DNA from 3 places in the Ferrimonas pelagia genome. Region 3 is predicted to be linked to each of the others. Evidence: predicted binding sites of a transcription regulator. Region 3 holds the regulator's gene; each other region holds the start of a gene.

Region 1 (10,492 bases), on a different contig from region 3:
GGCAGATAGCGGTGTCACGTCGGTCGAGTCCAGCGTGCGCTTGCGCCGCTAAAGCGCGCCAGTCGTTGCCGGGACAATCCGCATGAATGAGACCGATCCGCGCGTTCAACTGGGGTAATTCAACCTCCAGGATCAATGGCATGGGGTGTAGCCAGTGCAATGCCAGATTGGCCGCATGGTCTTGCAGCTCTGGGGTTAGCGACTGATACCAATCCCCTCCCGCATCATGCCAAAGCGCCTGTTGTTCGGCGTCGCCTTCAATGGCGTCGAGCATCATACGTTCATGGTTGCCTTGTATGGCGTGGAACCAAGGCTGGCTCACCAAGGACAAACATCCCAAGCTGTCCGGCCCGCGATCGATCAGATCGCCCACACAGAACAGCTGATCGCCCTGGAGCGGATCAAATTGGCACTGTTTGAGTGCGATCTGAAGTTTGGCAAACTCGCCGTGCAGATCGCCCACAAAAAAGGCGCGCCCGGGACATTGAAGGATCTGGATCTGGCTCATGCAGTTAAGGCTATACCATTTGTTGTCGGTTGGTGGGGATCTTTCCCCTGTTGCGCTGCCGGCGTGCTTGGCCGGCGCGGCTCTGTGCTGCGTTGAGTTGTCTATCGGTAAAGATCTATCAGGCGCTTTGTGTTGTCTTTGCCCGTGCAGTAGTCTTGCCTTACTCTAAGGCGGTTGTGTTCTTAGCCGTTTGAATTGGAATGAATTTAAGACGCAATGATGACAACGATGAACAAATGGACAGTGCTGGCGTGCAGTGCGGTGTTAGCGGGTTGTACCACGACACAGGTACAGCAAGATGTAGCGGTTAAAAATGTCATTTTTATGATTGGTGACGGTATGGGACCGGCCTTTGTGACGGCGCATCGTTATGACGTTGCAGGCCAGCCCGGCAATGCTGTTGTTCCGACTATCTTTGATGAGTTGATGGTCGGCGCTGCGGCCACCTATCCGAATGATGATACTTGGGTGACGGATTCGGCGGCGTCAGCGACGGCGTTGGCGTCCGGCGTGAAAAGCTATAACGGTGCCATCGGCGTGGATGGCGATAAACTGCCGGTGCGGACCATGTTGGAGCAAGCCCGAGAAGCGGGTTTGAGTACAGGGGTGGTTGCCACGTCTCAGGTCAATCACGCCACACCGGCGGGATTTGTCGCGAACGTGGCGAGCCGGCGGATGTACGATGTGATCGCCGAGCAATACGTCAATAAGCGGATCGCGGATAAGACCATGTTGGATCTGATGATCGGCGGTGGACAGACGTATTTTTCCCGTGAAAAGGGCGGATTGGCCGATCAGTTAAAGGAGCTGGGTTTTGAGCAGGCATGGGACATGGCGCAGATGCAGCAGCTGCAGTCTTTGCCAGCGATGGCGCTGATGGCGGAGAAGGGGATGCCATATGCGATCGATACGGAGCATCCTGATCGATTAAAGCTGATGACTGATAAGGCGCTGGAGCTGCTATCTACTAAGGAAGAAGGTTTTTTCTTAATGGTAGAGGGTAGCCTGATCGATTGGTGTGGTCATGGCAATGACATTCGCTGTGCGCTCGGTGAAATGCATGATTTTGCAGGTGCGATTGAAAGCGCAAAGGCCTTCGTCGATCAAAACCCGGATACCTTGTTGGTGATCACCGCTGATCACTCTACCGGTGGTCTAACGCTCGGCGCTGGTGGTGAATATCAGTGGTTACCGACGGTGGTGAACCAGGTTGAGCGAACCGCAAGCTTTATTGCCGAAGCGATGGTTGAAGCCAAGACGCAGCCGGTAGAGGCGATCTGGTCGCAGTACGCCAAGCTTGAGCTCAGTGAGGCGGACTATGCTGAGCTGGAAGCGGCTCGAAGCGTACAGTTGGAAGGAGAAAGTAAATATGCCCTATCCGACGCCATTTCAAAGCAGGTGGCCAAATACTCCTATACAGGTTGGACGACCAGTGGCCATACTGGGGTGGATGTGAATGTGATGGCCTATGGTGCCGGAGCCGAAGCGTTTATCGGTTACCAGAACAACACGGATATTGCTAAGAAGATCATGGGTCTGATGCAAGGCGACTGAGCAGTGCTTTAATCGTTCAGGAACAAACGGCCACCGGTAACGGTGGCCGTTTTGCGTTGAAGGTTCATAGTGGCTGAGTCGTGCTCTGGCGCGGCAGTGGCTCGACATTGAGTTGATCAGTTGCGGTGAGAATGAAGTCGTAGCACGTGATCCCGTCACACGCGTCGCAGTAGCCTCGGGCGCTGAGCAGGCAGCGATCCAAGCCGATGGCGCTGAGACTGCCGCGCAGTTGTTCCAGCTCAATAGGCTGATGGCAGCCACTGCACTGAGCGTTGAAACCATTGAAGTTTAGTCCGTTTTCAAAGGTATAGGGTAGTTGGTAATTAAGAGGCGGGCATTGCATCCATTCAAGCTGCTCTGGGCTTGGATGTGACATCAAATCTACCAGTCAGATTGAAACGCCCAACTATAGTTCAGTTTTTTCGGTTTGGCCTCAGTGTTTATTGGACGGCGGCAGTTTGTTTTGCGCCGAGCGTGAGACCAGATCTGGGCTAGTCGGCGCCGCGCTCTGGTGCACACTGAGCTCTTTCTCAAACAAGCGGTTCATGACGCGATCGAGCAAGAACATTCTATCGGCGGAGAACAGTGAGGTCGCCAGGTAGACCGTGGTGGGACGGATCGATTGATGCTGACTGAGAGCGGTCCACGCCTGTTGCAGCCAGAGTGTTCGCGGCGTCGTGGGCGGGGTAGGGACGGCATCCACCAACACTGCCGCAGTGACCGCTTCGCATAGTTTGTCTTCAAAGTGTTGTAGCTTGTCCTCTGCTGCGCCCTGACGATGACGCAAGATCTGCTCTGCCCGCTGCAGAGCGTCGGCAGCGGCAGCGCTGCAGGCGCGGCGGATGGCGCTGCGCGAACGCTTACCTTCATCGTCTTGTGCCAGATCACCCGCTTTGAGGATCTGAGCGCGCAGGGCCGAGAGCTCTGCGCCTTCGGGCAGGCGCAGCTCACTCATCAGTTTTTCGGTGGCTTCCAGCCAGTCGATGGCCTTGACGGTAAAGCCATAGTCACCGGCTTTATAGCGATCGATCAGGGGCGCCAGTGTCTTCAGGTACTCAGTGATCTTTTCCAACTGGATGCATAAAATCATGGTTTACTCAGGCAGTAGTTTCCATTTGACGTCGCCGTCGTCGTTTTCCTCAGTCGACCATTCCAAGCCTTCTTCGGTGAGCACCATGCGCAGGCGGGTCATTGAGTTGGGGCTGCCGGCGTTTTTGATCGCTTCGGTATCGACTCGGACATCCAACCCAGCAGGAGTCGTGGCGGTGAGCAGACAGTTTTGCTCGGTACGGCTTCGAATATCTTGGATCAGTTTGGTGATGGCGTCGCTGACCATGGTGTTCTCTATCAACGCGGAGTGACCACTGCCGTTGCTTTTGCTGTCGTGGTTTTTGTCCACCAGCGTGACCAAAAGTTCTTTGAGCAGACTGCGCAGCAGTTCTTCGGTGGAGTGGCCGACCTCGTCTTGGATCATCACATCTGAGGCCGCTTCGGCCGCAGCGGTGCGCTTCATCAGGTTGATCAGCAACTGCAGGCGTGAGGCTTGTAACTTTTCAAAGTCGTCGAGCCAGGTTGGGGTGATCAGTTCAATGAGTTTTAGCGCCAGACCGGCGATGTCAGGTTCGAGTTCGTGATGGCCCTGTGCGAGCAACTGCTTCATCGCCTGCACCGACTCGGTTAGGTGTTGGCGGGACTGGGCGGCGATATCAGATGGCGCATGCCATTTGGCGTTCACCGCAGGGACGACCCTATCGACCAGGATGGGCAGATCGATGGCGATCCGGTCGATCCGCAGACGAGGTACCGTTAAGCCATTGAGGTGTTCATGATTGCGATAGAAGCGGGCGATCCGCATTACTTCTGAGTCCGCAACCCGGCGCGCGTGGGCGACACCGGAGACCAGCGCACCTAACACATCGTTCAGTTGGGGAGTGGGTTCATCGGCCATCGTTCAAGTCCTTGTGTTAAACAGAGCCATTGAAGCGGAGGCTCCAATGGCTCTGTATTTTTTCGTCATCAGGCTTTGGCTTCGAAGCTGTCGCCTTGGCTTGGTGCTGCTGTTAGCTTATAGGTATTTGGCGCAATGGGCGGCGTCGCGGTTGGATCGGCTGGGACGAGTGTCATGTCTCCGATATCGGTGCCGTTGACATGGAGCTTCCAGTTGGACGCGATGCCATTCGCGCTACTGAGCACCACACTTTGGTTGGCACTGTCGTAGCTCAGGATCGTGCCGGATACAGAAAGCACCTGGCCGCCTTTCTCTTCAATGGTATTTTCAAGAATGGTCAGCAGGCGTTCGGTACCGGCTGGGGTGTCGGCATTGCGCGCCTTGACGTTGACGCGCATGTCGAAGGTGCGTTTCTCCTGCTCCGTGCTGCTGCTTTGGCGCTGGTAAGAGGTTTTTGACTTAACGGATGCGCGAGCAAACCACCAGCTTCCGCCCGCGCTGGCATCGACTTGCTGTTTGAAGTTCGACGACATGTTGTTTTCTTTGGTGGAGGTGATCTTGGCGTTAAACTCGATCTCGGCCTGATCCACCGTGATATAGGGGATCGGCAGCATGGTCAGGAAGGGGACCGTCAAGGTAAATTGCTGATCGCGCCCCTCTTCATCGCGCCGATTGTAGGAGAAATCGACATTAACGATCGAGCCGTCCTCTTTAAAGCCCACTTCTTTAATGAAGTTGGCGGTGGTGATTGCTGATTTCGCTTGGGATTCGACCACTGCGTTGAGCGGCCCACCGATAAGGTTGCCAAAATCCAAACTGGCAAGTTCGCGTCCATCGACAGCCATAATTGACTCCTGTCATTCACTGTAGGGTGTTTACCGGCCGTTTTGTCGTGCGACAAAGCGGCGTGAGAGCAAGCGCTGCCACTGGGTTGCTGGCAGGCTCCGATGTCACTTGCAGTCACAGCGTTTGGCCGAGTGCCAATAGCGCTTGGCCAAGCACGGTGTGAGTGCGTGTTAAGTAAAGCCTTATTTGAATCTAACAGTGGGGCTTAGGGCGTAAACCTGTCGCAAATTACAGCGCCAGCCAGCGGTTAGCTTGGCGGTTTGAGTGACGGGGTGTTGTTACGTTGCGGTGGGGGCACGCTGGATCGGATCTTGACGAAAATACAGTGCCAATTGCTGGTACCAATCGGGCAAAGCGTCGCGCAGCGGTCGGGGCCGGGTAAAGAAGGCCTCGCAACTGACGGCAAAGAATTCGTCATCGCTCTCCAGTCCGTACGGATCCATGGGCAAGCCTTGCAGGCATAGGTTGTTTTGCTCCGCGTGTTCGACTTGTTGCTGAAACAGGCTGAAGGCTTGCGTCAATTGATGCTGCCAGTTGGCCAACTGTGCGAATGCCATCGGTGGGCAGCCATTGATCTCACCACTGGCCATATCGAGTTTGTGGGCCAGCTCGTGGATCACCAGATTAAACCCAGTCCAATCTCCGCTGTGTTGAAGATCTGGCATAGAGAGCAAGACGGGCCCCTGCTCCCAGGCCTCGCCAGCGAGCCACTCCACGTCGTCATGAACTACACCATTGCTGTCCATTGCACCGGGTAGGGAGGGAAATTCATCGCGGTAGAGGCGGACTTCATAGAAGGTGGCATAGTGCGCCAGGCTAAGGTGCAGTACGGGCAAAGCGGCCATGAGGCTGACTAGGATGCAGGTTGTTGCTTCTAAGCCGTTATCGTCGCCGATGGTGGAAAAGCGTTTTGACGCCATAAATTGTTGGCCTAACGCGATCAAGCGCTCTTGCTCAGCGGCGCTTAATCCAGCCAAGATCGGCAGTCGCTGCAATTGGCAGGCCCATTCGGGGCGGGGCTGGGTTGAGGCCGGATCTGCACGCCGTTTAAACCAGTTCAACATTTTTTCACAGCGGCCATTGTGAGGGGCGGTAGGGAAAGAAAATGGTAGATCAAGATTGATTTCTCCGTAGGGTGATCGGCGACAAGTATCGGTGGTTTTAGGGTGCAGAGGAAGGGGCTTTTCGCTATAGTGCGCCGCCTTCCGATGTCGCCGTTTGTGTCATCGACGTTCTCTGTTCGTAATCTAAGCCAACGCACTGTTTATTGATCTTGATCACTTCCTAATTGGGTTTGGAACGGGTCTAATGGTGCACCATATGTAGTGTCGGCTAAACTTTTAGCAACTACATGTGGTGTTTTGGTCTCTAATCAATCATAGGAGTGAAGAATGATGCCAGTTGTGATCAAGCGAGACGGATGCCGTTCGCCTTTCGACAGCGAACGTATTATGCATGCCGTTTTGCGCGCGGCCGCCGCCGCGGGTTGTAGCGATGTTCGCTACGCTCAGCAGGTTGCCGATACGGTCACACAGGAACTGGCTCAGGCTGGTGAAGTGGCGATCCATCGCATTCAAGACGCGGTGGAGAATGTGTTGATGGAGGGGCCGTTCAAAGAGGTGGCTCGCTCCTACATCGAGTACCGTCATGATCGCGATATCTCCCGTGAACGCGCCAGCCACTTGAACCAAGAGATCCGTGGCTTGGTCGAGCAAAGCAACTCGGCGCTGTTGAATGAGAACGCCAATAAAGACGCCAAGGTGATCCCGACTCAGCGTGATCTGTTGGCGGGGATCGTGGCCAAGCATTATGCTTGCCGCCACATTCTGCCTCGTGACGTAGTTGAAGCCCACGAACGTGGTGAGATCCACTATCACGATCTCGATTACGCACCGTTCTTCCCGATGTTCAACTGCATGTTGATCGATCTGAAAGGGATGTTGACCGGCGGCTTTAAGATGGGCAATGCCGAGATCGACACGCCTCGCTCTATCTCAACGGCCACCGCGGTGACGGCGCAGATCATTGCCCAGGTTGCCAGCCATATCTACGGCGGTACCACCATCAACCGTATCGACGAGGTGCTGGCCCCCTATGTGAAGACCAGCTACGACAAGCACCTGCAAGTGGCGCAGGAATGGCAGATCCCGCAGCCGGAAGCCTATGCCGAAGCGCGCACGGAGAAGGAGTGTTACGACGCATTCCAATCGTTGGAGTATGAGGTGAACACCTTGCACACCGCCAATGGTCAGACGCCGTTTGTGACCTTTGGTTTTGGTTTGGGCAGCAGCTGGGAAGCGCGCTTGATCCAACAGTCGATCTTGCGCAACCGGATCGCCGGTTTGGGTAAGAACAAGAAGACGGCGGTTTTCCCGAAACTGGTGTTTGCCATCAAGAGTGGCCATAACCATCAGCCCGGCGATGCCAATTACGACATTAAGCAGTTGGCGCTGGAATGTGCCACCAAGCGGATGTACCCGGATATCCTCAACTACGACAAAGTCGTGGAAGTGACCGGCTCGTTTAAAAACCCGATGGGTTGTCGCTCCTTCCTTAGCGCCTTTGAGAAAGAGGGGCAGTTAGAGCATGAAGGCCGTAACAATCTGGGTGTGGTTTCATTGAACTTGCCACGGGTCGCCATCGAAGCGAAAGGCGATGAGCAGGCGTTTTATCGTTTGCTGGATGAGCGCTTGGTGCTGGCGCGTCGTGCCTTGATGACACGGATCGAACGTTTGCAGGGCGTGAAGGCGCGGGTCGCCCCCATCCTGTATATGGAAGGGGCTTGTGGCGTGCGTTTGCAGGCGGACGATGAGATCACCGAGATCTTCAAAAACGGCCGGGCTTCGATCTCATTGGGCTATATCGGTCTGCACGAAACCATCAATGCCTTGTTCGGTCAGGGTGACGAGCAGGCGCACGTGTTTGATTCGGCTGAGCTTCGAGAAAAAGCGCTGGCGGTGGTGAAGTACCTAAAGAAAGCGGTGGAACAATGGACGGCGGAAACCGGTTACGGTTTCAGTTTGTACAGTACCCCGAGCGAAAACCTGTGTACCCGCTTTTGTAAGATCGACACCAAGTCGTTTGGTTTGGTCGACGGGGTAACGGACAAGGGATACTACACCAACAGCTTCCACTTGGATGTGGAGAAGAAGGTGAACCCGTATGACAAGATCGACTTTGAGATGCCGTATCCGGCGATCACCTCCGGTGGCTTCATCAGTTATGGTGAATACCCGAACATGCAACACAATGTCGAGGCGCTAGAGAACGTCTGGGATTACGCGTACAGTCGCGTGCCCTACTATGGCACCAATACGCCGATCGATGAGTGCTACGATTGTGGTCACACCGGTGAGTTTGAATGTACCAGCAAGGGTTTTGTCTGTCCTAACTGCGGTAACTCGGATCCCGCCAAGGTGTCAGTCACGCGTCGCGTTTGTGGTTATCTGGGTAGCCCGGATGCACGCCCCTTCAATGAGGGCAAACAGGAAGAGGTTAAGCGTCGGGTTAAACACCTGTAACCCGGCACAGTATCTCTGACGTTCTCTTGAGCCCTGATCATCGATCAGGGCTCAGTGTTTAGTGAGGAAAGCGTATGAATTATCACGCCTATTACCCGGTTGATGTGATCAATGGGCCCGGCACGCGCTGCACCCTGTTTGTCGCCGGGTGTGAACACGCGTGTCGTGGCTGTTATAACCAATCAACCTGGCGATTGGACTCAGGGGAGCCGTTTACCGAAGCGATGGCGGATCGGATCATTGCCGATCTGAATAATCCGCGGATCAAACGTCGCGGTTTGTCGCTGTCGGGCGGGGATCCGCTGCATCCGGCTAATCTCACAGAGGTTCTGCGTCTGGTGAAACGCGTCAGAGCTGAAGCGCCGGGCAAAGATCTCTGGGCCTGGACCGGTTACACCTTGGCGACGCTGACGGCGCAGCAACGTGAAGTGGTCGATCTGCTCGATGTGGTGATCGACGGTAAGTTCGAGTTGGCGAAAAAAGATGCCACGCTGCAATGGCGCGGTAGCAGCAATCAGATGATCCACTGGATAAAGCCACAATAATCTGAAAATGAAGGCTATTTATCTTGTCCATGGGCCCGTCGCTGACTAAGCTTACCGGTCTTGATAAGTTAGTAGAGTTCGCCCAGATGAGAGCCGTACTCGTTGCCGGAGCGACAGGCGCCACCGGCAGCGCCTTAGTCAACCAGTTGTTGGCTGATGACCATTACGATGTGGTGCATTTGTTGTCCCGCCGTACCACCCATTGGCGAGATCACGAGAAGGTGATCGAGCACATTCTGCCTTTGTCGCGGATCGTCGATCTGACCGTTCGCTCACCGATCGCCGAGATCTATTGTTGCCTGGGTACCACCCTGAAGAAAGCCGGCTCGCAAGCGGCGTTTCGCGCGGTCGATCTCGACGCAGTCGTTGCGCTGGGGCGCTGGGGTAAGAACCACGGGGTTGAAACCATGCACGCTATCAGCTCCATCGGGGCTGATCCCACCAGTCGCAGCTTTTATTTGCGTACCAAAGGCGAGATGGAGCAGGCCTTGTCTGCTTTTGGACTACCCGGACTGTATCTGTATCGCCCGTCGGTGTTGGTCGGGGAGCGCGGTGAGCGGCGCGTGAGGGAAGGGATCGGCGCGCGCGTCTTAACGGCCTTCGATTGGCTACCGGGCAGCGACAGTTGGTCGCCGATCCCTGTGAAGCAATTGGCGAGTTTGATGCATACCCTCGGCAGAGAGAATCGTCCGGGTCGACATAGGATCGGCTCAGGCCAGATCCAGCGCCATGAGCGGTCAGAGCGTGATATAACGGCCACGTCCAACGGTTAAGGGGTTCATTGCTGCTTCTCCTATTAGCGTCTTTGCGGCTTAATCACACGTGATTAAGCCTCGACAGCTTGAAGGGGAAGCTCTTGGCCTTGTGACGGTATCGCGCCTGAGTTTCCCATGAAACTCAGGCGCGTTTGTTATTGAGGATAGCCGGGCGCGTGAAATTGATTGCCGACGATGCTGCTAGACTCGACATTCTCTGCTTGGGCAACATGGCAGGAGTTACAAAAGTAGAAACCGCCCTTGAGTTCACTGTCGTCAGCAAAGTGGGAATAGTGTGTACTGGGCGCGTCGATCTTGGCATCGAGGCCGTGACAGTTTTGACACATATTACGTTTCATGGTGATCGGGTAGTCGGGTTTATGGGGGATCAACGGCGGTTGATGCTGATAAGTGCGCGCTATCATGGTGCCTTTGCCTGGGTAGCTGGCCAAGGCCGGCGCTGGAGCTTGCTCTGTTACCGGGGTCTTGCCACGTAACGAGTGAATATTGGCGGGGGCTGCCGAACTATTGGTATTAGCGGCGGGCTCGCTACAGCCCACGAGCGTGATCACCAGTGCAGCAAGCATTGCGCTCAGTTGGTTTTGAATTCTGGCTTTCATCCGACCTTCCTCACGTTAACCGCGCACTTTTTAAAATCGGTCTCCTTCGATAGCGGATCAGTGGCGTCGATCAGCAGTTTGTTGACGAGCTGACTGGCATCGAAAAAGGCCATAAATACCAGACCCTCCGGACATCGATTCCTGCCTTTGGTCGCGACTCGAGAGCGAACCTCACCGCGTCGACTGGTCACGATG
Region 2 (10,492 bases), on a different contig from region 3:
TCCCGCTGCAGTCTCGGCGGCGGTTGAGCAGGGTCTTCTGCATGAGATGTTCGAAAGCGCTGCGCCGTTTAAGCCGCGTTATCTGTTGCCGGACTACCAGAAAGCGTTCGCGCAGGGCAGTGATTATCTGGAACTCGCGCCGCCGCAAGATCTGGATGAGGCGATCCAGTTTCTGATCATCCTCTATCAAAACGTGCCGTCGGTGACCACGTTCCCGGTGTTTCTGGGCCATCTGGATCAATTGCTTGAGCCCTTTGTCTGCGAGCAGCTTAGCGATCCTCAGTTGGACCGAAAGATCCGCCTGTTCTGGCAGATGATCGATCGCACCGTGCCGGACTCCTTTGCCCACGCCAATTTAGGGCCGAAGGACAGTCGGGTGGGGCGCGCGATCTTGCGCGTCGATGCGGCACTTGGCCAGTCGGTGCCGAACCTGACCTTCCGTTATGAAGCGGGTGTGACGCCGGACGATCTGTTGGCGCAAGTGGGCCAGAACATCATCGATTGCAACAAGCCACACATTGCCAACCATCCAGCCATTGCAGCGGACTTCGATGGCGATTACGCCCAGGTGAGTTGTTATAACTCGTTACATGTTGGCGGTGGCGCCCACACCATGATGCGACTGAATTTGCGCGTTTCGTTTGCGCGTTGTGATGGCAGCGTCGATGACTACATCCGCCGCGTCGTACCTGAGTGTACGGCGTTGATGGTGCAGGCGATGCGCCACCGCATCGATTTTTTGGTGGAGCAGTCCGGCTTTTTCCTGGGCAACTTCCTGGCGACGGAAGGCTTGATCGATCTCAACCGCTTTAGCGCCATGTTCGGGATCTACGGTTTGGCGGAGCTGGTCAATCAATTGATGAAGGCGGGCGGTATGCCGGGGCGTTACGGTCAGGATCCGCAGGCCATGGAACTGGCGGAGCGGATCGTCAGCGCCTACCGCGACGCCATGCGCGGCCATCAGGTGGCGCACTGCCACAACGGCCGGTTGGTGTTTCATTCGCAGTCCGGGATCTCCAGCGACACCGAGGAGACGGCGGGAACCCGTATTCCCATTGGCGAGGAGCCCGATGCGGTCAGCTACATTCGGTATTGTGCGCACCTGCACCGCTATTTCGATGCTGGGATCAGTGACATCTTCGCGTTGGAGCCGACCATCCGTCAGAACCCTCAGGCGCTGACGCGGCTGATCAAAGGCGGCTTTGCTCTGGGGCTGCGCTGTTTTACCGCCAATGTCAGCGATAACGATCTGGTGCGGGTGACCGGCTATCTGGTCAAGCGCTCGGACATTGAAAAATTCCGCGTTGGGGCAGAGCGCCATCAATCGACTTTGCTTGGGGCGGAAGCGGTGGATGTCGCGGGGATCCTCAACCGCCGGGCGCGGGTGATCAGCCATGAAACGGTGCCACTGACGACGTGGTCCTAACCGCGATGGGCGAAACCAGGTGCACCGAGTTGGGCGTGATCAACCGTATCTTGCCGTTTAGCTGTGTTGATGGCCCGGGCAGTCGCATGGTGGTGTTTATGCAGGGCTGCAATATGGACTGCCCCAGTTGCCACAATCCGCAGACCATAGGGCAGTGCAACCATTGTATGAGCTGCGCACCGCACTGCCTTGAGGGCGCTATCGTGGCGAGTCGCGCAGGAGAAAGTGTGCGGCGGCTTCATCTTTGCGCGCAGTGCCGTCAGTGCGATCGCTGTCTTGCTGCCTGTCCACGGGGGGGCGATCCTCGCAGTCGCCAACTGAGCGTGGCGGACTTGGTGACGGAGATCGGCCAGCACGCCATGCTGCTCGATGGCGTCACCTTCTCCGGCGGTGAAGCGACGCTGCAACACCGGTTTTTAGCGCAGGTGTTTACCGCGCTCAGGCGCGAGCCCAATTGCGAGCATTTGTCAGTCTTACTCGACTCCAACGGCTTGTTGTCCGAGCGTCACTGGCCAGAGTTGCTGCGCCAATGCGATGGCGTGATGTTGGATATCAAGGCATTGGATAACGGCTTGCATCGACAGCTCACCGGGCGAAGCAATGTCCGGGTGCTCGACAGCGCGCGCCAGTTGGCACAGGCCAACAAATTGATGGAGTTGCGTTGGCTGGTGATCCAAGACGTTAATGATACAGCGGCCGAGCTTGAAGGTTTGATCGAGCTGATCCGCGGTTTCCCTCACCCCGTGCCGTTGCGTCTTAATGGCTATCGACATCATGGTGTGCGTCAGCAGGGCAAGCAGTGGCCGGAGACCACCGAGCATCGATTAAGCGAGCTGATCGCCTATCTTCGGGCGCAGGGGATCGAGGCGTACAGCGGCCAGCTTTAGATCGATTAAATAAGGTTGTTAAGTGGACGAGCAATAGTTTCGTCAGAACCGTTTAGTGCAACGCGAATGGTGCTGAATGGTCATCCAGTCTGGTCACTGCCAGTCGCTGCTCATGGCGTTATGTCGGCCAGCACCAGATCGGTCAGCGGGGTGCAACAGCAAGGCAGGATCTCGCCGCGCCGGACGTATGCCATCGGCGGCGTCAAGTAACGGACTTCACCGCTGAGCAGTTGGGTCTTGCAGGCGCTGCAGTAGCCTTGCCGACACTCGCTGTAGTGGCCTCGGGGCGTTAAAGAGGCGAGCAATGGCTCGCCTTCTGTGTGCGCCCAAGTGTCGCGCCCTTGGTTGATGCGGTGGCGTTTGTTCACGTTAGAGCTTAAATCCGGCCAGATCGTCGTGATCGATCTCATTGTCGATCTGATTGGTCAGATAGGAGCTCACTTCCACTTCCTGTGGCGCCACTTGGACGGCATCCGACTCCAGCCACTTGCTCATCCAGGGCAGGGGGTTGGTGCGTTTATCGAAGATCGGTTTCAGGCCGATCCCCGCCATGCGTTCGTTGGTGATGAACTCGACGTAATCTTCGATGATCTGCTGATTCAGTCCCATCATGGAGCCGTCTTTGAACAGGTAAGACGCCCAGGCTTTTTCCTGCTCGGCCGCGCGGCGGAAGATCTCAATCGAGTCGGCGTGACATTCCAATGCGATCTCGGCCATGTCGGGATCATCCCGGCCATCGGCCATTAGGTTGAGCATATGCTGGGTGCCCACCAGGTGCAGTTGTTCGTCACGGGCGATCAAGCGAATGATCTTGGCATTGCCCTCCATCTTTTCCCGCTCGGCAAAGGCGAAGGAGCAGGCGAACGAGACGTAAAAGCGCACCGCCTCCAGCACATTGACGGACATTAGGCACAGATAGAGCTTTTTCTTCAGCCCCCGCAGGCTCACGGAGACCGTTTGCCCGTTGATGGTGTGCTCGCCCGGGCCCAATTGCTGGTAGTGCTGGGTGGCGCTGATCAGATCGTCGTAATAACCGCTGATATCGCCGGCGCGCTTGAGGATCTCCTCATTGACGACGATGTCATCAAACACGGTGGCCGGATCCGCCACGATGTTGCGGATAATGTGGGTGTACGAGCGTGAGTGGATGGTCTCGTAGAAAGACCAGGTTTCTATCCAGGTTTCCAGCTCGGGCAGCGAGACCAGCGGCAGCAGTGCCACGTTCGGGCTGCGGCCCTGAATGGAATCGAGCAGGGTCTGATATTTCAGATTGGACAGGAAGATGTGCTTTTCATGCTCCGGCAGCGCGTTGAAGTCGATGCGATCTTGGGTCACATCCACCTCTTCCGGACGCCAGAAGAAGGAAAGCTGCTTCTCGATTAGATCTTCGAAGATCCGATGACGCTGCTGATCGTAGCGCGCCACATTGACCGGGTTACCAAGAAACATCGGCTCCTTGAGCGCGTTGTTGTTTACCCGGGAAAAAGTGCTGTAGTGATGGCTCATGATGGCTCCTAGATCTTGCACGCGCCGCCGGCACAATCGTCCTCGGCTTCGATTTTGGCACTGGTTTGCGAGTCGGTCTGACCGTCCCGGGTGTTTTGGTAATACAGGGTCTTGAGGCCATAGCGGTATGCCAATAACAGATCCTTGAGCAGAACCGTCATGGGCATGCGGTTGCCGTCAAAGCGGCCTGGATCGTAGTTGGTGTTGGCCGAGATCGCCTGATCGACAAACTTTTGCATCAGGCCAACCAACTGCAGGTAGCCGTCGTTGGAGGGAATGTCCCACAGCAGCTCGTATTTATTGGCCAGCTCCTCGATGCCAGGCACCACCTGCTTCATCACCCCGTCTTTGGAGCCCTTGACGCTCACCAGGCCGCGCGGTGGCTCGATGCCGTTGGTGGCGTTGGAGATCTGGCTTGAGGTCTCCGATGGCATCAGCGCGGACAGGGTGGAGTTACGCAGGCCATGCTCCTGAATGTCGGCTCGCAGTTGCTCCCAGTCCAGATGCAGCGGCTCGTCGCAGATCTGATCCAGCGCCTTTTTGTAAGTATCGATCGGCAGTATGCCTTGGGCGTAGGTGGTTTCAGCAAACGCAGGGCAAGCCCCTTTCTCTTTGGCCAGGTTATTGGAGGCCTTGAGCAGGTAATACTGGATCGCTTCAAAGGTCTGATGGGTCAGCGCATTGGCGCTGCCATCGGAGTAGCGCTTGCCGCGCTTGGCCAGGTAGTAGGCGAAGTTGATGACACCGACGCCCAGGGTGCGGCGGTTCATGGTGCTGATCTGTGCCGCTTTGATGGGGTAGTCCTGATAATCGAGCAGGTTGTCCAGGGCGCGTACCGCCAGCTCCGCCAGCTCCTCCAACTCGTCCAGATTGTCGATGGCCCCCAAGTTAAAGGCGGAGAGGGTGCAGAGGGCGATCTCTCCTTGCTCGTCCTCGGTATGGGAGAGCGGCTTGGTGGGCAGGGCGATCTCCAGACACAGGTTGGACTGTTTGATCGGCGCCACCTTGGGATCGAACGGGCTGTGGGTATTGCAGTGATCCACGTTTTGAATGTAGATCCGCCCGGTGCTGGCGCGCTCTTGCATCATAAGGCTAAACAGCTGGATCGCTTTGACGCGCTTCTTGCGAATGCTGTCATCCTGCTCGTATTGGCAGTAAAGCCGCTCGAACTCGACCTGATCGGCGAAGAAGGCGTCGTACAGGCCGGGCACGTCCGAGGGGGAGAACAGGGTGATCTCGCCGCCATCCACCAAGCGCTGATAGAGGGTGTGGTTGATCTGCACGCCATAATCCATATGGCGAATGCGGTTAGCGTCAGTGCCTCGATTGTTCTTCAGCACCAGCAGATCTTCCACTTCCAGGTGCCACAAGGGGTAGAACAGGGTGGCGGCCCCGCCACGGACGCCGCCTTGGGAGCAGGACTTGACCGCGGTCTGGAAGTGCTTAAAGAAGGGCAGCAGGCCAGTATGGAAGGCTTCGCCGCCGCGGATCGGGCTGCCCAGGGCTCGAAGGTTACCGGCATTGATCCCGATCCCGGCACGTTGGCTGACGTATTTGACGATGGAGCTGGAGGTGGCGTTGATGGAGTCCAAGCTGTCGCCACATTCGATCAACACGCAGGAGCTGAATTGACGTGTTGGCGTGCGCACCCCGCTCATGATCGGCGTTGGCAGGGAGATCTTGAACTGGGAGCTGGCGTCATAGAAACGCTTGACGTAGTCCAGCCGGGTGGTTTTGGGGTAGTGCGCAAACAGGCAGGCGGAGACCAGCATGTAGAGGAACTGAGCACTTTCGAACACCTCGCCGGTGACTCGGTTTTGCACCAGGTATTTGCCTTCCAACTGCTTAACTGCGGCGTAGGAAAACTTGGTATCGCGCCAATGATCGATATGGCGGTTGAGCTCGTCGAGTTCATCAAAGCTGTAATCCGCCAAGATATGGGGATCGTAGCGGCCGGTTTCGACCAGCTTGACCACATGATCATACAGGTGCGGCGGCTTGAATTGTCCGTAGGCCTTCTTGCGCAGATGGAACACCGCCAAGCGTGCGGCCAGATACTGATAATCCGGCGCTTCGGCGCTGATCAGATCGGCGGCGGCTTTGATGATGGTCTCGTGGATCGCTTCGGTTTCAATGCCATCGTAGAAATGGATATGGGCGGCTAATTCAACCTGTGAGACAGAGACGTTGTTCAGGCCGTCTGCGGCCCAGTAGATCACCCGGTGGATCTTCTCCAGATCGATAGGTTCCTTGCGACCGTTGCGCTTTGTAACGAGAAGGTTGCTGTTCATTGGGCGCGTTCCTTCGCAGTAGTATTGTTTGCGCTTGTGTTATTAACGTGTGGATACATTGTGGGCAACTACAAGATGTAGTGTTTGTGTGGGTGATGTAGCCAACATAGTGTGCCTGTGCGTGGCATGCAATAGGAACGGCAGAAGAAATTTTCAGCAGTTGGTCAGCAGCGCAGGCGGGGAGCGGAGAGGGCAGCTTAATCGCATTTGTTAATCGTTGTAATCGGAAAAACAAGTTGATTACAAGCTGGGCGGGAATGGGTGGATTCTTGCCCAGCGTGACGAACAGCGAGCGGGAAGATCAGCTCAATCCGACCAGATCCAGGATCGCCAATGGGGATTCAATTGCATGTTGGGCGGGCCAGCGCTCGGGCTGATCCTGTGCGCTGAGATAACCCCATAACGCAACGACCCCGGTCATCCCAGCCCGCTGGGCAGCCACCATGTCCCGCTCAGCATCGCCGATGTAGAGGATCTTCTCCGGCTGGACGCCGATCTGCTCGGCGGCCAGCAACAGCGGCTCTGGGTGCGGCTTAGCAACCGTGAGCGTATCGCCGCTGATCTGGCTTTTGCTGTGGCGAAACAGCGGCCATTCGGCGAGCAAGGGCGTGGTGAGCCAGCCGGGCTTGTTGGTCATGATCCCCCAAGGGATCTGGGCGTGATCCAACGCTTGGATCAGGGCATCGATCTGGTCAAAGGCGCGGGTGTCGACGCTGATCGCCTGGCGATAGGCGTTCAGCAGCGCTGCGCGCAGCGGGGCGACGTCGGTACGAGCATAGTGCGCTCCCAATGCGGCGCCGAGCAGACCGGCGGTGCCGTGGGAGCTGACTTGGCCAGCGGTTGTCATGCTGATCGGCGGATAGCCGTATTGCTGGAGTGCGACGTTGGTGGCCCGGCCGAGATCCGGTGCGGTATCCAGCAGGGTGCCATCTAAGTCAAACAACACCCCTTGATAAGCGTGGGTCATGTTTTCAGGCCTCTGGCTTGGTGGCGTGGATCAGATAATTGATCTTGGTGGAGCGGGTCATGCTGAAGCTTTGGATCAGCGGGTTGTAACGGACGCCATCGGCGTGCTCGGCCCGCAAACCGGCTTGTTCGCACCAACGGATCAGCTCTGAGGGGCGCAGGTACTTGTTGTAATCGTGGGTGCCCTTTGGCAGCACCTTGGCGATCTGCTCGGCGCCGACGATGGTCAACAGGTAGGCTTGTGGCGTCTTGTTGATGGTGGAGAGAAACAGGTGGCCACCGGGCTTGACCATGGCGGCGCAGGCGGCGACGACGGAGGCGGGATCTGGTACGTGCTCGAGCATCTCCATGCAGGTGACCACATCGTATTTGCCAGCAAAGTCGGCGGCGTGTTGCTCGGCGGTGCAGTTGAGGTAGTCGATCTCGACGCCGGACTCGAGTGCGTGCAGGCGGGCCACCTCAAGCGGCTCTTCGCCCATGTCCAGTCCGGTGGTGCGCGCGCCGGCTTTGGCCATCGCTTCACTGAGCAAACCGCCGCCGCAGCCCACATCGACGATCCGCTTGCCAAATAAGCCGTCGCTGTGTTTTTCGATGTAGGCCAGGCGCAGAGGGTTCATTTTGTGCAGGGGGCCGGAATGCCCTTCGGGATCCCACCAGGTGGCGGCCAGTTGCTCAAATTTTGCCACTTCCTTTGCATCAACATTGAGATTTTGTGTCATTTTTATTCGATCTGCCTTGATTGGGTGACTGCCCGCCGATTATATCGGCAGGAGAGGGCCGACGGATAGCGCCTTGAGACTTCTTTTGCCTTTTGCTTGTGTTAGAATCCCAAACCACTGTTTTTACCGGTAGGACCGGGGCGGAAACCACTGTGGTAACCGCTGTGAGGGGATCGAGCATTTTATGACTGATCTGGCCAAAGAAATCACGCCAATCAACATCGAGGAGGAGCTCAAGAGCTCTTACTTGGATTACGCCATGAGCGTAATTGTTGGTCGTGCTTTGCCTGATGTTCGCGACGGACTGAAACCAGTACACCGCCGCGTACTGTTTGCAATGAATGAACTGGGCAACGACTGGAACAAGCCCTACAAGAAATCGGCCCGTGTGGTCGGTGACGTGATCGGTAAATATCACCCACACGGGGATAGTGCGGTTTACGACACCATCGTCCGTATGGCTCAGCCGTTTTCATTGCGCTACACCCTGGTGGATGGCCAGGGCAACTTCGGTTCGGTCGACGGCGACTCCGCTGCAGCGATGCGATACACCGAAGTGCGCATGGACAAGATCGCCCACCAATTGTTGGCGGACTTGGATAAGGATACCGTGGACTACGTGCCGAACTACGACGGCACTGAGCAGATCCCAGCGGTACTGCCCACCCGGGTGCCGAACCTGCTGGTCAACGGTGCCTCCGGTATTGCGGTTGGTATGGCGACCAATATCCCACCTCATAACTTGAATGAGGTGGTGGATGGCTGCTTGCACCTGATCGATAACGAAAACGCCACCATCGATGAGCTGATTGAGATCATCCCGGGTCCGGATTTTCCGACCGGCGGGATCATCAATGGCCGCAAGGGGATCTTCGACGCGTACCGTACCGGTCGCGGCAAGATCTACGTGCGCGCGCTGACCGAGGTAGAAACCGATAAGAACAACCGTGAAGCGATCATCGTTAACGAACTGCCTTATCAGGTGAACAAGGCGCGTCTGATCGAAAAGATCGCCGAACTGGTCAAAGACAAGAAGATCGAAGGGATCAGCGGTCTGCGTGATGAGTCCGATAAAGACGGTATGCGTATCGTTATCGAGCTCAAGCGCAACGAAGTGCCAGAAGTGGTGCTGAACAACCTGTATGCGCAGACGCAAATGCAGACCGTGTTCGGTATTAACATGGTCGCCTTGACCAATGGCCAGCCGAAGATCTTCAACCTGAAAGAGACGCTGGAAGCCTTTGTTCGCCATCGCCGTGAAGTGGTGACCCGTCGTACCGTGTATGAGCTGCGCAAAGCGCGTGACCGTGCTCATATCTTGGAAGGCTTGGCGATCGCTCTGGCCAATATCGATCCTGTGATCGAGTTGATCCGTAACGCCGCTACGCCGGCAGAAGCGCGTGAAGCGCTGCTGTCGCAGGGGTGGGATCTGGGCAACGTTGCAGCGATGCTGGAGAAAGCCGGTGATGACGCGGCGCGCCCTGAGTGGCTGGAGCCGGAATACGGCATTCGCGATGGCCAGTACTTCCTGACCGAAGAGCAGGCGAAGGCGATCCTGGATCTGCGTCTGCACAAGCTGACCGGTCTGGAGCACGAGAACATCCTGGACGAGTACCGTGAACTGCTTAAGCAGATCGCGGAGCTGCTGCATATCTTGGCCTCGACCGAGCGACTGATGGAAGTGATCCGCGAAGAGCTGGAGGAGGTGAAAGCCAACTTTGGTGATGAGCGTCGCACCGAGATCAGCGCGTCTTCCGCCGACATCTCAATGGAAGATCTGATCACCCAGGAAGATGTGGTGGTGACCCTGTCCCACGAAGGCTACGTGAAGTATCAGGCTTTGGCCGATTACGAAGCGCAGCGCCGTGGGGGTAAGGGTAAAGCCGCGACGAAGATGAAGGATGAAGACTTCATCGAGCGCTTGCTGGTGGCCAACACCCACGACACCATTCTGTGTTTCTCCAGCATCGGTAAGGTGTACTGGATGCGGGTGTTCCAACTGCCGTTGGCCAGCCGTACGGCACGGGGACGTCCTATCGTTAACCTGTTGCCGCTGGGCGAAGGTGAGCGGATCACCGCGATCCTGCCGGTCGCCGAGTACTCCTCGGACAAACACATCCTGTTCGCGACTGCCAAAGGCACCGTGAAGAAGACGGCGTTGGATGCGTACAGCCGCCCACTGTCTTCCGGGATCCGGGCGATCAACCTGGCCGATGACGATGAACTGATCGGCGTCGACATCACCCATGGTGATGACGAGGTGATGCTGTTCTCTGATGCGGGCAAGGTGGTGCGCTTTAATGAGGATCAGGTTCGCTCCATGGGTCGTACCGCGACGGGTGTTCGTGGTATTAACCTGGATGGCGTGGATCGCGTGGTCTCCTTGATCGTCCCTCGCGGCGATGGGGCCATCCTGACCGTGACCGAAAACGGTTACGGTAAGCGGACCGAGCAGGCCGAGTACCCGACCAAGAGCCGGGCGACCAAAGGGGTGATCTCCATCAAGGTGTCTGATCGTAACGGCCCGGTTGTCGGCGCCGTTCAGGTCAATGAAAACGATGAGATCATGATGATCAGTAATCGTGGCACCTTGGTACGTACCCGGGTTTCTGAGGTCTCCGAGGTGGGTCGAAACACCCAAGGGGTGATCTTGATCCGGACTGCGGACGGCGAACAGGTGGTCGGCTTGCAGCGGAT
Region 3 (10,492 bases):
AAGCCCGCCAGGCGCGCCAGATCCACCGAAGCTTCGGTGTGGCCGGCACGGTTCAGCACGCCGCCGTCCATCGCCCGCAGTGGGAAGATGTGACCCGGCTGAACCAGATCCTGCGGCCCTGCCCCTTCGGCAGCCGCGGCTTGGATGGTACGGGCACGATCGCCGGCGGAGATCCCGGTGGTCACCCCTTCGGCCGCTTCGATCGACACGGTAAAGGCGGTGCCGTATTGCTCGGTGTTGTTGCTCACCATCTGATGCAGGCCCAGCGCATCACAGCGCTCAGCACTCATCGGCAAGCAGATCAAACCCCGGCCAAACTTGGCCATAAAGTTGATCGCTTCCGGGGTCACGGCTTCCGCCGCCATGATCAGATCCCCTTCGTTTTCCCGATCTTCGTCGTCCATCAGGATCACCATCTTGCCCTGACGGATATCTTCGATGATCTCTTCAATGCGGTTGAGCGCCATAGCTTGCCTTTCCTTTACTTCACAAAGCCGCTGCGGGCCAAGGTTTCCAGCGTCAGACCACCCGCAGCGTGTGCTGGGGAATCGGCCTGGGGCTGCATCAATTTTTCCAGATAGCGCGCCAGTAGATCCACTTCGATATGGACACGATCACCAGCATGTTTCTCCGTCAGTGTGGTTTCCGTCGCCGTGTGTGGCACGATGGTCAGTCGGAAACGGGCACCGTCCACTTCATTCAGCGTCAAGCTGATCCCATCGATCGTCACCGAGCCTTTGTGCGGCAGATAGCGCCCCAATTCGGCCGGCGCCTGCAACCAGTACTCAATGGCGCGGCCACGGCTTTCCCGGCTGACGACGGTAGCAACCCCATCGACATGACCACTGACCAAATGGCCACCCAGTCGCGTGGTCGGCATCACCGCCCGCTCCAGGTTGACCCGGGTGCCCACGCTGTACTGGGTGAAGTTGGACAGCGCTAGGGTTTCCGCACTGACGTCGGCGACAAAATGATCCGCCCCCAGGCTAACCACCGTCAGGCACACCCCGTTGGTGGCGATGCTGTCGCCCAGTTTGACGTCATCCAGCGGCAAGCCGCCGGTCGCGACCGTGACCTTCAAGTCGCCGCTGCGATGCTCCAATTTACGCAGTGTTCCCACCGCTTCGACAATGCCGGTAAACATCTATTACTTCTCCACACGCGTCAGAGTCAGGCGCAGATCTGCACCGATCCGACGCACGTCATTAAAGGCCAACTCGGGGATCTCACTCATGGCGGTAAACTCAGGCAGCGCCAATAAGCCGCGGGCCGGATCACCCATCAATTTCGGCGCCTGATACAACACCAATTCGTCCCACAACCCCTGCGCGATAAAGGCACCACACAAGGAGGCGCCGGCTTCCAGCAGTACCTCGTTGATCTCGCGCTTGCCCAGCTCAAGCAGCAAGCGGCGTAGATCCAACTTGCCATCCACGGCCGCGCCGCGCCAGACGCTGACCGAGTCAGGCCAGGCGCAAGCATAGTCGGCCAAACTGGCCAGCAGCACGCTCCCCTCGCTGTCGAGCATTTTTAACGGCGGGGCCAGCCGGGCCCGGCCATCCACCACCACCCGCAGCGGCTGCATCAGCGCATCGGCTGAGATCCGCGCCTGCCAGTGGCCCAGTTCGCTGTGACGCACATTCATCGAGGGGTTATCCGAGCGAACCGAATCCGCCCCGGTGATCACCGCATCGCTTTGCGCCCGCAATCGCTGCACATCCTGACGTGCTTCGGGGCCGGTGATCCATTTGGAGACGCCATTGCTCAGCGCGGTGCGGCCATCGATACTCGCCGCCAGCTTAATACGGACATAAGGGAGTCCAGTGCGCATCCGCCGATTAAACCCAGGATTCACCGCCTCGGCCTCAGCCTGCATCAGGCCATGGGCCGTGTCGATCCCAGCCGCCTCGAGCATGGCCAAGCCACGTCCGGACACCTTGGGGTTGGGATCGACCATCGCAGCGATCACCTTGGTCACGCCCGCCTCGATCAGCGCCTGAGCACAGGGCGGCGTCCGGCCAAAATGACTGCAGGGCTCCAAGGTGACGTACGCTGTCGCCCCCTGAGCCCGCGACCCCGCCGCGCGCAAGGCGTGTACCTCCGCATGCGGCTCGCCGGCTTTAAGGTGCGCCCCTTGGCCGACGATCTCACCCGCCCTAACCAGTACGCAGCCCACTCTGGGGTTGGGTCGCGTGGTCAACCAGCCCTGCTTGGCCAGTTGCAACGCCAGCGCCATATAGCGCGCGTCATCCTGACTAAAACCGGCAGCGGACATTAACGTTTTTCCAAGCTGGCGATCGCTTCGCCAAACTGAGCCAGATCGTCAAACGCCCGATACACGGAGGCAAACCGGATGTAGGCCACCTTATCGAGCACAGCGAGCTGCTCCATCACCAAGTTGCCCAGCATATCTGAGCCGACCTCACGCTCACCGGTGGCGCGCAGCGACGATTTGATCTTACTCACCGCCTGCTCCACCAGCTCAGTACTGACCGGCCGCTTTTCCAGCGCTCGCTGCAGGCCGCGTCGCAGTTTATCTTCATCAAACGGCTGGCGCGTGCCGTCCTGTTTAATGATCCGCGGCATCACCAGCTCAGCCGTCTCAAAGGTGGTGTAACGCTCTTTACAGGTCACACACTCACGGCGACGACGCACCTGATGGCCGTCTGCCACCAAACGGGAGTCAATCACCTTAGTGTCGGTGGCAGCGCAGAAGGGACAATGCATGAGGAACCAGCCTTGAATTCATTCGATCTTTGCCCGCAAGAATACCCAATTTTACCCACCTGCGTAAGCAAATCCCCATAGAAAAGCCCGCACGAAGGCGGGCTTTGAGATCAGAATCCAGACTCGCTTACTTATAGACCGGGAATCGGGCGCACAGCTCAAGCACTTGCGCTTTGACACGCTGCTCGACCGAGGCGTCGCCGAAGTTGTCCAAAATGTCACAGATCCAGCCAGTCAGCTCGCGCGCTTCGCTCTCACCAAAACCGCGACGGGTGATGGCCGGGGTGCCGATCCGCAAACCTGAGGTCACAAACGGGCTGCGTGGGTCGTTCGGTACCGAGTTCTTATTCACAGTGATGTAAGCCCGGCCCAGCGCTGCGTCAGCATCTTTGCCGGTAATGTCTTTGCTGATCAGATCCAGCAGGAACAGGTGATTCTGCGTGCCGCCGGAGACCACGTCATAGCCCCGGTTGATGAACACATCGGCCATCGCCTGCGCGTTGACCACCACCTGCTTCTGGTACTCGGTGAATTCCGGCTGCAGCGCCTCTTTAAACGCCACCGCTTTGGCCGCTATCACGTGACACAGCGGGCCCCCCTGCCCCCCTGGGAACACCGCAGAGTTGAACTTCTTCAGCAAGGCTTCGTCGGTGGTGGCCGACAGGATCAAACCGCCACGGGGACCACCCAGGGTCTTGTGGGTGGTGGTGGTGACCACGTGGGCATGCGGTATCGGGTTCGGATACACCCCAGCAGCCACCAGACCCGCGACGTGGGCCATATCGACAAACAGATAAGCACCTACTTCGTCGGCGATCTCACGGAATTTTGACCAGTCGATCAGACCGGAGTAGGCCGAGAAGCCGCCGATGATCATCTTCGGCTTGTGCTCGTGCGCCAATGCGCGGACCTCATCAAAATCGATCGCGCCGGTGTCCTGATTGATGCCGTACTGCACCGCATTGTAGATCTTACCGGAGAAGGAGACGGACGCGCCGTGGGTCAAGTGACCACCGTGGGCCAAGCTCATGCCCAGCACGGTATCGCCCGGCTGCAGCAGCGCCATAAAGACCGCCGCATTGGCCTGAGAGCCGGAGTGTGGCTGGACGTTGGCATAAGTCGAGCCAAACAGCTCATTGGCGCGATCGATGGCCAACTGCTCGGCCACGTCCACGTGCTCGCATCCGCCGTAGTAACGCTTACCTGGGTAGCCCTCGGCGTACTTATTGGTCAGCTGAGAACCTTGCGCTTCCAGTACCCGTGGGCTGGTGTAGTTTTCCGATGCGATAAGCTCGATGTGCTCTTCTTGACGCACACGCTCGGCTTCCATGGCGTTCCACAGTTCTGGGTCAAAATCCGCGATATTCATGTTACGTTCGAACATCCGTCACTCCTGGGCGGTCAATACGATACAAAGGGTTCTGGCGCCGCATTCTACTCTTTGAACCTCATTTCCCCAAGCCTTTGTGAGCCATGTCACGATCAATCCTGTGATAACCGAACTTGGGGGTTCAACCTCTCCATCTGTGAGCCATCCGACAAAGCCCGGCAAAAGCGCACAAAAAAGCCGGACACGAGGTCCGGCTTTCATAGTAACTCTATCGCGATCAATCGATTTCAATCACACCGATAAGCGGTTCGACAAATTGAGCCTGGAAAATCTCTGACTCGATCTCACTGTTGTGCATGCTCCGCCAGAAAGCTTGTGGTGCGCTATCGTTCGCCTGGCCAAATTCTCCACCGGTCAATGCCCATACGTGCTGCGGTTTAGCGCTGTCGATCAACGCAAAGGATTGCGCTACGATCCCAACACCCGGCACGGCATTGGCCGCCGGGAAGCTGAAGCTATCTGACATTGGCGGTACGAAGAACTGGCCATCTTGCGCCATGGCGTAAACATGGCGATATACCACGGTCGCCATTGGTGTCCCCGTCGGGCCATTAAAATAACGGGCCGAGTAATGGGCCACTTTGTCACCATCATAGGCCTCAGCATCAAAGCTCAGAGTCGTCAGGTTCGCCCCTTCCACATCACACGCACCGAACATAGCACAGCGAATGAACGGGTAATCGGTGGCCAGATCTGCCATCTCTGGCAGGCTAACGCCAACCATCGCACCCTCAGCAACCTCACGCGCAATGATTCGGCGATCACGGCCATCATCAAAACTCATCGACAAAACCGTCTGGCCTTCACCGGGAGCAACCACATAGGCTTGCCCAGTTTCAACCGGCGTCTGTACCGAGCTCGTAAACGGCAAAGCCGCCCAGGTGCTGATCAGACTATCGGGCTGAGCGTCAGTAAAGGTCAGTTGTATCGCAGGCGTTTCCAGCATCACTGAAACCCGCTCACCTTCGGCGATCTCGCTGCTGTCCAGCAGTTCTGATCCCGCCACCCCTTGTTCGTTAAAACCACGCAGTAGCACGCTGCCATTTTCACGCATGGCAACCGACTCACCTTGACTCAGCAGACCAAAGGCATCGAGTGCCACATCCTGGTATACAGAGTCGTTTTGCAGCTCAAAACGCTTTTCCGCGTCGGCAATCACGCCGTCGCACGTCACCGCCAGATTTTCTCGCACCAGATTCAACGCAACCGGCCCCTGGACCAGAGCCAGCTCCACCGAGACCACATCCCAATGATCGCCATACAGGTCGTACTCATAGGTCACGTATTTGGCCGCTTCCGGCGCCTCGGAGACATCGATAAACCCATTGCCTGCGGTCGCGAGCTCTTCACCCAACACAGTGCCTTCAGCGTCCTGGAAGAAATAGCGAACACCTGCAATGCCACAGTTGGCAACCTCAGGGTTGCCATTGCTCAGATACAAACCGGTCGCCAATGGCTCCACCGGCAGCACTGGCGGCTCTTGCGGCTCGCCTTTATTGGGGTTATTTGAGTTGCAGCCGGCCAAAAACAGGCCCAAGGCAACGGCGATCAGCGTCTTATTCATGATTCAGCCCTAAATATTGATTCTACGGGACACTGACGCGTCCCGACATTAATGAGTTTGGAAGACCGGCTTAGAAGGTGTATTTGGCACTGATGCCAAAATAACGGCCTGGCTGAGTGAAATTAGACTCCGGTGTGCCCAGCGCGGTCAGCAGGAACTTGGACTGGCCAGCCACATCTGCGTAATCGATGTATTCCTTGTCCATCAGGTTGTAAACCCCGGCGCGCAGCTGCAGCTGCTGCGTCAGTGTCATACCTGCGGTCAGATCCACCACGGCGTAGCCGGAGGTGTTGTAGACCTCATTGAACTCATCCATGCCTGGGAAAATATCGATGTCGGTGGTACGGGTCATCTTGTCGGAAAAACGCACCACCGCGCCCAGATCCACCTCTTGGCCCATCAGGCGGGTAAAGAAGTTAGCACCTACGGTGCCTTTCAGTGGGCTAACGCTATTGAGGTAGTCACCGTTTTGATCTTCACCGCGGGTGTACGCGATGTTGCCCCACAACTGCACATCATTGGTCAGCCAGTGGTTGGCCGAGACCTCTGCACCGTACAAAGTAACTTCATCACGGTTGAAGTACTGATAGTTCAGTGGTGAACCGGTGCTGATCCCTGAGTTACAGGTGTTGCCAATTGGCATCATCCCCTGACAGTATTCCCAGTCGATAAAGTCGTTGGCCAAAATGTAGAAAGCGGTCAATTCATAGTTGGTGTTGCTGTGGTTACCACGCACACCGATCTCCATGGTGTGGCTCTCTTCCGATTCCAGCTCGTAGTTGGCATGGATGTACACATCCATCGGCATATTGCCTTCGCTGACCACCAGTTCACCCCATTTTTGATCCGGGGTTGGCATTTTGTAGCCATAAGCGTACTGACCGTACACACTCACGGTATCCGTCAGCTTATAAATCAGGCCCAGTTTTGGTGACCAGAAGCTGCCACTCATGGATTCAAAGTTGGCTGGATCACGATCGGCATCTTCCGCCATCTGTTGATCCGGAGAGTTGCGGAAATAGTCGTAACGCAAACCTGCAACAATGTTCAGGTTTTGACCTAGAGTAATGTCGTCCTGAACAAAAGCACCAACGCGCCAGCTTTCAGTATCAGCAAAAGCAAATGGGTTGGTAGTAGTCCAGTCGCCGTTTTCCAGATGGTTGTACTGGCGATGACGGCTCATGTGAGAGCGCTCCACATCAACACCATAGGTCAGGTGGTGGCCGTAGTTTTCACCGCCAATATACTTGCTAAAAGTACTGGCCAAGCCGAAACGGTCTTCTTCAAAATCGTAATCCCGCTCGCCAGTAAAGCTGCGAACATAACCCTGATTACCATCGAAATAGTTACGGTGCTCATTTTGGTCGGTAAAGCCGTAATACAACACCACGTCCATATTGTCGTGGGCAAAAGTCGGCTTCTCAGAGCGCAGACGCAAGGAGCTGTTAAACGCATGCGTGGTGCGATCGTAGTCGATGGATTCCGGGCGGGACGCATGGTCTTCCCAACGATCCAATTGCTGATTAAGGAAATCTAAGGTCAACTGAATATTGGTGAACTCATTCAGTACATACTTACTCTTCACCAACAAACTGTCCGTCACCAGATCTGACACCGGCAACGTCTCATCGTAGTTTTGCTGCTCTTCGCCGTAGCGACGCTGATAGCTCACCAGATTTTCAAAATCACCGAACGCATGGGCGAAGGTAAAACCGGCGGAATATTCATTATTCATGCCGGTGTAGCCCACATTAGCGGAGAAGTAACCGGTGTCGCCCAGCAGGTAATCCGACGCATCTTTGGTGTTCATCACCACAACGCCACCCAGTGCATCCGAGCCATACATAGTAGAAGCTGCCGCTTTAACGACTTCGACCTGCTTCAGGGTTTCGACCTCAGTCAGACCACGGCCGGTGCCTTCTGCGCCAGGGCCCAATGGTGACGCGTATTGGCTGTTCACCCGCACGCCATCTTTCACCATCATCACCCGATTACCACCGATACCCCGAATGGTCACGGCAGACGGTTTACCCGCACCGCCCTTCACGTCCACGGCCGCTTCGTTCTGAAACAAAGAGGAAAAGTCGGTGGACATGCTGCGGGCGATCGCTTCTTCATCGATCACCACGACCGAGCCAGCCACGCTGTCCAGACTTTGCTCCAGACGGGAGCCAGACACCACCATCACTTCCACATCCTTACGATGCTTTGACTCAGCTTCTTGCGCCACCACACTCGGTGCCGCCAACGCGGTCACGATGGCCGAGCAGACCAGGCTCAACTTGGTACAGTTCATTCGGTAAAATCCATTAGCAAAGACAACAACGATCTGGATATGACTTCCGCTATATGCGAATACATCTTATTACCCAGAAGTTTGATTGGGCACAGTCTATCAACGCAATGGAGAGAAAAGGTTGCTACGCATCTCGTTTTTTTACCAAAAGTCAGGGTTTTTAGGGTCAAATGTTACACCCAATAATAATTCTCATTTGATGGGGCTCTCGCCACCCACCTGCCGAAAGTAAAATTTGTCGAAGAGCATTCTTTTTCCGAGGCAAGCCATTTCCCCTCCGCAGGGCTCAGCCCAATGAACGGGATAAGTGAAGCGGATCCCGTTGCACCTGACAAAAGGGCGGCGCAGGGCAAGCCATTGAGGTAAAATTTCCCCTTTAAGTCCCACAACTGCAGGTTAACGATGGCTCAATTCATCTACAGCATGCTGCGCGTAGGCAAGGTTGTTCCGCCTAAGCGCCACATTCTTAAAGACATTTCCCTTTCCTTTTTCCCAGGCGCCAAGATTGGTGTGCTGGGCCTGAACGGCTCCGGTAAGTCCACGCTTCTGCGGATCATGGCCGGTGTCGATACCGAATACGAAGGGGAGGCCCGTCCACAGCCGGGCATCAACGTCGGTTACCTGCCGCAGGAGCCGCAGCTCGATCTGACCAAGACCGTTCGTGAAGTGATTGAAGAGTCGGTCGCCGACGTCAAAAACGCGCTGACCCGTCTGGACGAGGTCTATGCTGCCTACGCCGAAGAGGGTGCTGACTTCGACGCGCTGGCCAAAGAGCAGGGCGAACTGGAAAACATCATCGCCAGTAAAGACGGTCACAACCTGGAAAACGCGCTGGAGCGTGCCGCCGATGCCATGCGCCTGCCGCCATGGGATGCGAGTGTAAAAAACCTGTCCGGTGGTGAGCGCCGCCGTGTTGCCTTGTGCCGCCTGTTGCTGGATAAGCCAGACATGCTGCTGCTGGACGAACCAACCAACCACTTGGATGCGGAATCCGTGGCCTGGTTGGAGCGCTTCCTGGTGGAATACACCGGCACCGTGGTCGCCATTACCCACGATCGTTACTTCCTGGATAACGCCGCCGGCTGGATCCTAGAGTTGGATCGCGGTGAAGGGATCCCTTATGAAGGCAACTACTCCTCCTGGCTGGAGCAAAAAGAGACTCGCCTTGAGCAGGAAGCCGCTCAGGAAAAGGCTCAGATGAAGTCCATCCAGAAAGAGCTTGAGTGGGTTCGTCAAAACCCGAAAGGGCGTCAGGCCAAGTCCAAAGCCCGTATGGCGCGTTTTGAGGAGCTGAACTCTTCCGAGTTCCAGAAGCGTAACGAAACCAACGAGCTGTTCATCCCGCCGGGTCCACGTCTGGGCGATCAGGTGCTGGAAGTGAACAACCTGACCAAGTCCTACGACGGCCGCGTGCTGATCGACGACTTGTCCTTCACCGTACCGAAAGGCGCCATCGTTGGCATCATCGGCCCCAACGGCGCGGGTAAATCCACCCTGTTCCGTATGATGAGCGGTCAAGAAGCGCCAGATTCCGGTTCGATTGTTCTGGGTGAGTCGGTCAAACTAGCGTCTGTAGACCAGTTCCGTGACGACATGGACGACAGCAAGACCGTGTTCCAGGAAGTCTCCGACGGTCAGGATATCCTCAAGATCGGCAACTGGGAGATCCCAGCCCGTTCCTACGTGGGTCGCTTTAACTTTAAAGGCTCTGATCAACAGAAGCGGGTCGGCGAGCTGTCCGGTGGTGAGCGGGGCCGTTTGCACTTGGCCAAGCTGCTGCAGGCTGGCGGCAACATGCTGCTGCTCGATGAGCCCACCAATGATCTGGACATCGAAACCCTGCGTGCCCTGGAAAACGCCCTGCTGGACTTCCCAGGCTGCGCCATGGTGATCTCGCACGACCGTTGGTTCCTCGACCGCGTTGCCACCCACATTCTGGATTACCGCGATGAGGGCAAGGTCAACTTCTATGAAGGCAACTTTAACGAGTACGCCGACTGGATGAAGAAAGAGCAGGGGATCGACATCACCCAACCCCACCGCGTCAAGTACAAGCGCATCGACTAAATCGATGTGTGGATGCAGACAAACGCCGGCAGATGCCGGCGTTTTTTGTTCTCGTTCAGAGCCACTGCATGGATTAGGGTTCGAGCGGTCGACGGGAAAACTGCAGCCCATCGCACTCGGGGCACTGAGGCAACGGCGTCGGGTGGAAAAAGGCCATACTGTGGCCGCACTTATCGCACACCAACTCACCTAACCCGACCAACTCGCCCGCGCTGTAGGTGCCGTGATGGCGTAGCTCTTGGCCCAACTCGTGCCACTCAAGCTGGCTGCGATCGGTGATCTCCGCCAGCCAGCGCCACACGGTGCTCTCCAGCCCCAACGTAAAGACGCTGTCCCCCTCCGCTTCGTACTGCTCCCGCGCGTGCCGCTCGGCATAGTCGGCCAGATCGCGCCTTAAAAAGGTTTCCACCAGATCCAGCTCACTGTCACTGAGCTCGGACTCCAACGC

Evidence for each region. The regulator NrdR, encoded in region 3, represses ribonucleotide reductase genes. The targets are predictions, from matches to a motif close to AAACACNANATNTNGTGTTT.
Region 1: nrdD (anaerobic ribonucleoside-triphosphate reductase) is a predicted target of NrdR. The motif match lies at 6,199-6,218, and genes of this name have one in related genera.
Region 2: nrdA (class 1a ribonucleoside-diphosphate reductase subunit alpha) is a predicted target of NrdR. The motif match lies at 6,177-6,196, and genes of this name have one in related genera.

Annotation. Positions count from the first base shown of each region.
Region 1 is NZ_BAABJZ010000107.1:59,814-70,305, forward strand. Features, by position in the region: gene ABEA08_RS21510 (metallophosphoesterase) at 1-508, opposite strand, end outside; gene ABEA08_RS21515 (alkaline phosphatase) at 737-2,062, shown strand; gene ABEA08_RS21520 (hypothetical protein) at 2,127-2,438, opposite strand; gene ABEA08_RS21525 (hypothetical protein) at 2,496-3,152, opposite strand; gene ABEA08_RS21530 (hypothetical protein) at 3,156-4,010, opposite strand; gene ABEA08_RS21535 (DUF2589 domain-containing protein) at 4,079-4,855, opposite strand; gene ABEA08_RS21540 (M90 family metallopeptidase) at 5,135-5,917, opposite strand; gene nrdD (anaerobic ribonucleoside-triphosphate reductase) at 6,251-8,377, shown strand; gene nrdG (anaerobic ribonucleoside-triphosphate reductase-activating protein) at 8,452-8,922, shown strand; gene ABEA08_RS21555 (NAD-dependent epimerase/dehydratase family protein) at 9,009-9,695, shown strand; gene ABEA08_RS21560 (nitrate reductase cytochrome c-type subunit) at 9,833-10,297, opposite strand; gene napA (nitrate reductase catalytic subunit NapA) at 10,294-10,492, opposite strand, start outside.
Region 2 is NZ_BAABJZ010000106.1:76,003-86,494, forward strand. Features, by position in the region: gene ABEA08_RS21015 (YjjI family glycine radical enzyme) at 1-1,426, shown strand, start outside; gene ABEA08_RS21020 (YjjW family glycine radical enzyme activase) at 1,462-2,313, shown strand; gene ABEA08_RS21025 (2Fe-2S iron-sulfur cluster-binding protein) at 2,424-2,681, opposite strand; gene nrdB (class Ia ribonucleoside-diphosphate reductase subunit beta) at 2,683-3,819, opposite strand; gene nrdA (class 1a ribonucleoside-diphosphate reductase subunit alpha) at 3,828-6,110, opposite strand; gene ABEA08_RS21040 (HAD family hydrolase) at 6,412-7,077, opposite strand; gene ubiG (bifunctional 2-polyprenyl-6-hydroxyphenol methylase/3-demethylubiquinol 3-O-methyltransferase UbiG) at 7,082-7,795, opposite strand; gene gyrA (DNA topoisomerase (ATP-hydrolyzing) subunit A) at 7,980-10,492, shown strand, end outside.
Region 3 is NZ_BAABJZ010000088.1:15,470-25,961, reverse strand. Features, by position in the region: gene ribBA (bifunctional 3,4-dihydroxy-2-butanone-4-phosphate synthase/GTP cyclohydrolase II) at 1-467, opposite strand, end outside; gene ABEA08_RS13895 (riboflavin synthase) at 482-1,144, opposite strand; gene ribD (bifunctional diaminohydroxyphosphoribosylaminopyrimidine deaminase/5-amino-6-(5-phosphoribosylamino)uracil reductase RibD) at 1,148-2,275, opposite strand; gene nrdR (transcriptional regulator NrdR) at 2,275-2,727, opposite strand; gene glyA (serine hydroxymethyltransferase) at 2,855-4,111, opposite strand; gene ABEA08_RS13875 (hypothetical protein) at 4,335-5,681, opposite strand; gene ABEA08_RS13870 (TonB-dependent hemoglobin/transferrin/lactoferrin family receptor) at 5,752-7,977, opposite strand; gene ettA (energy-dependent translational throttle protein EttA) at 8,380-10,044, shown strand; gene ABEA08_RS13860 (zinc ribbon-containing protein) at 10,118-10,492, opposite strand, start outside.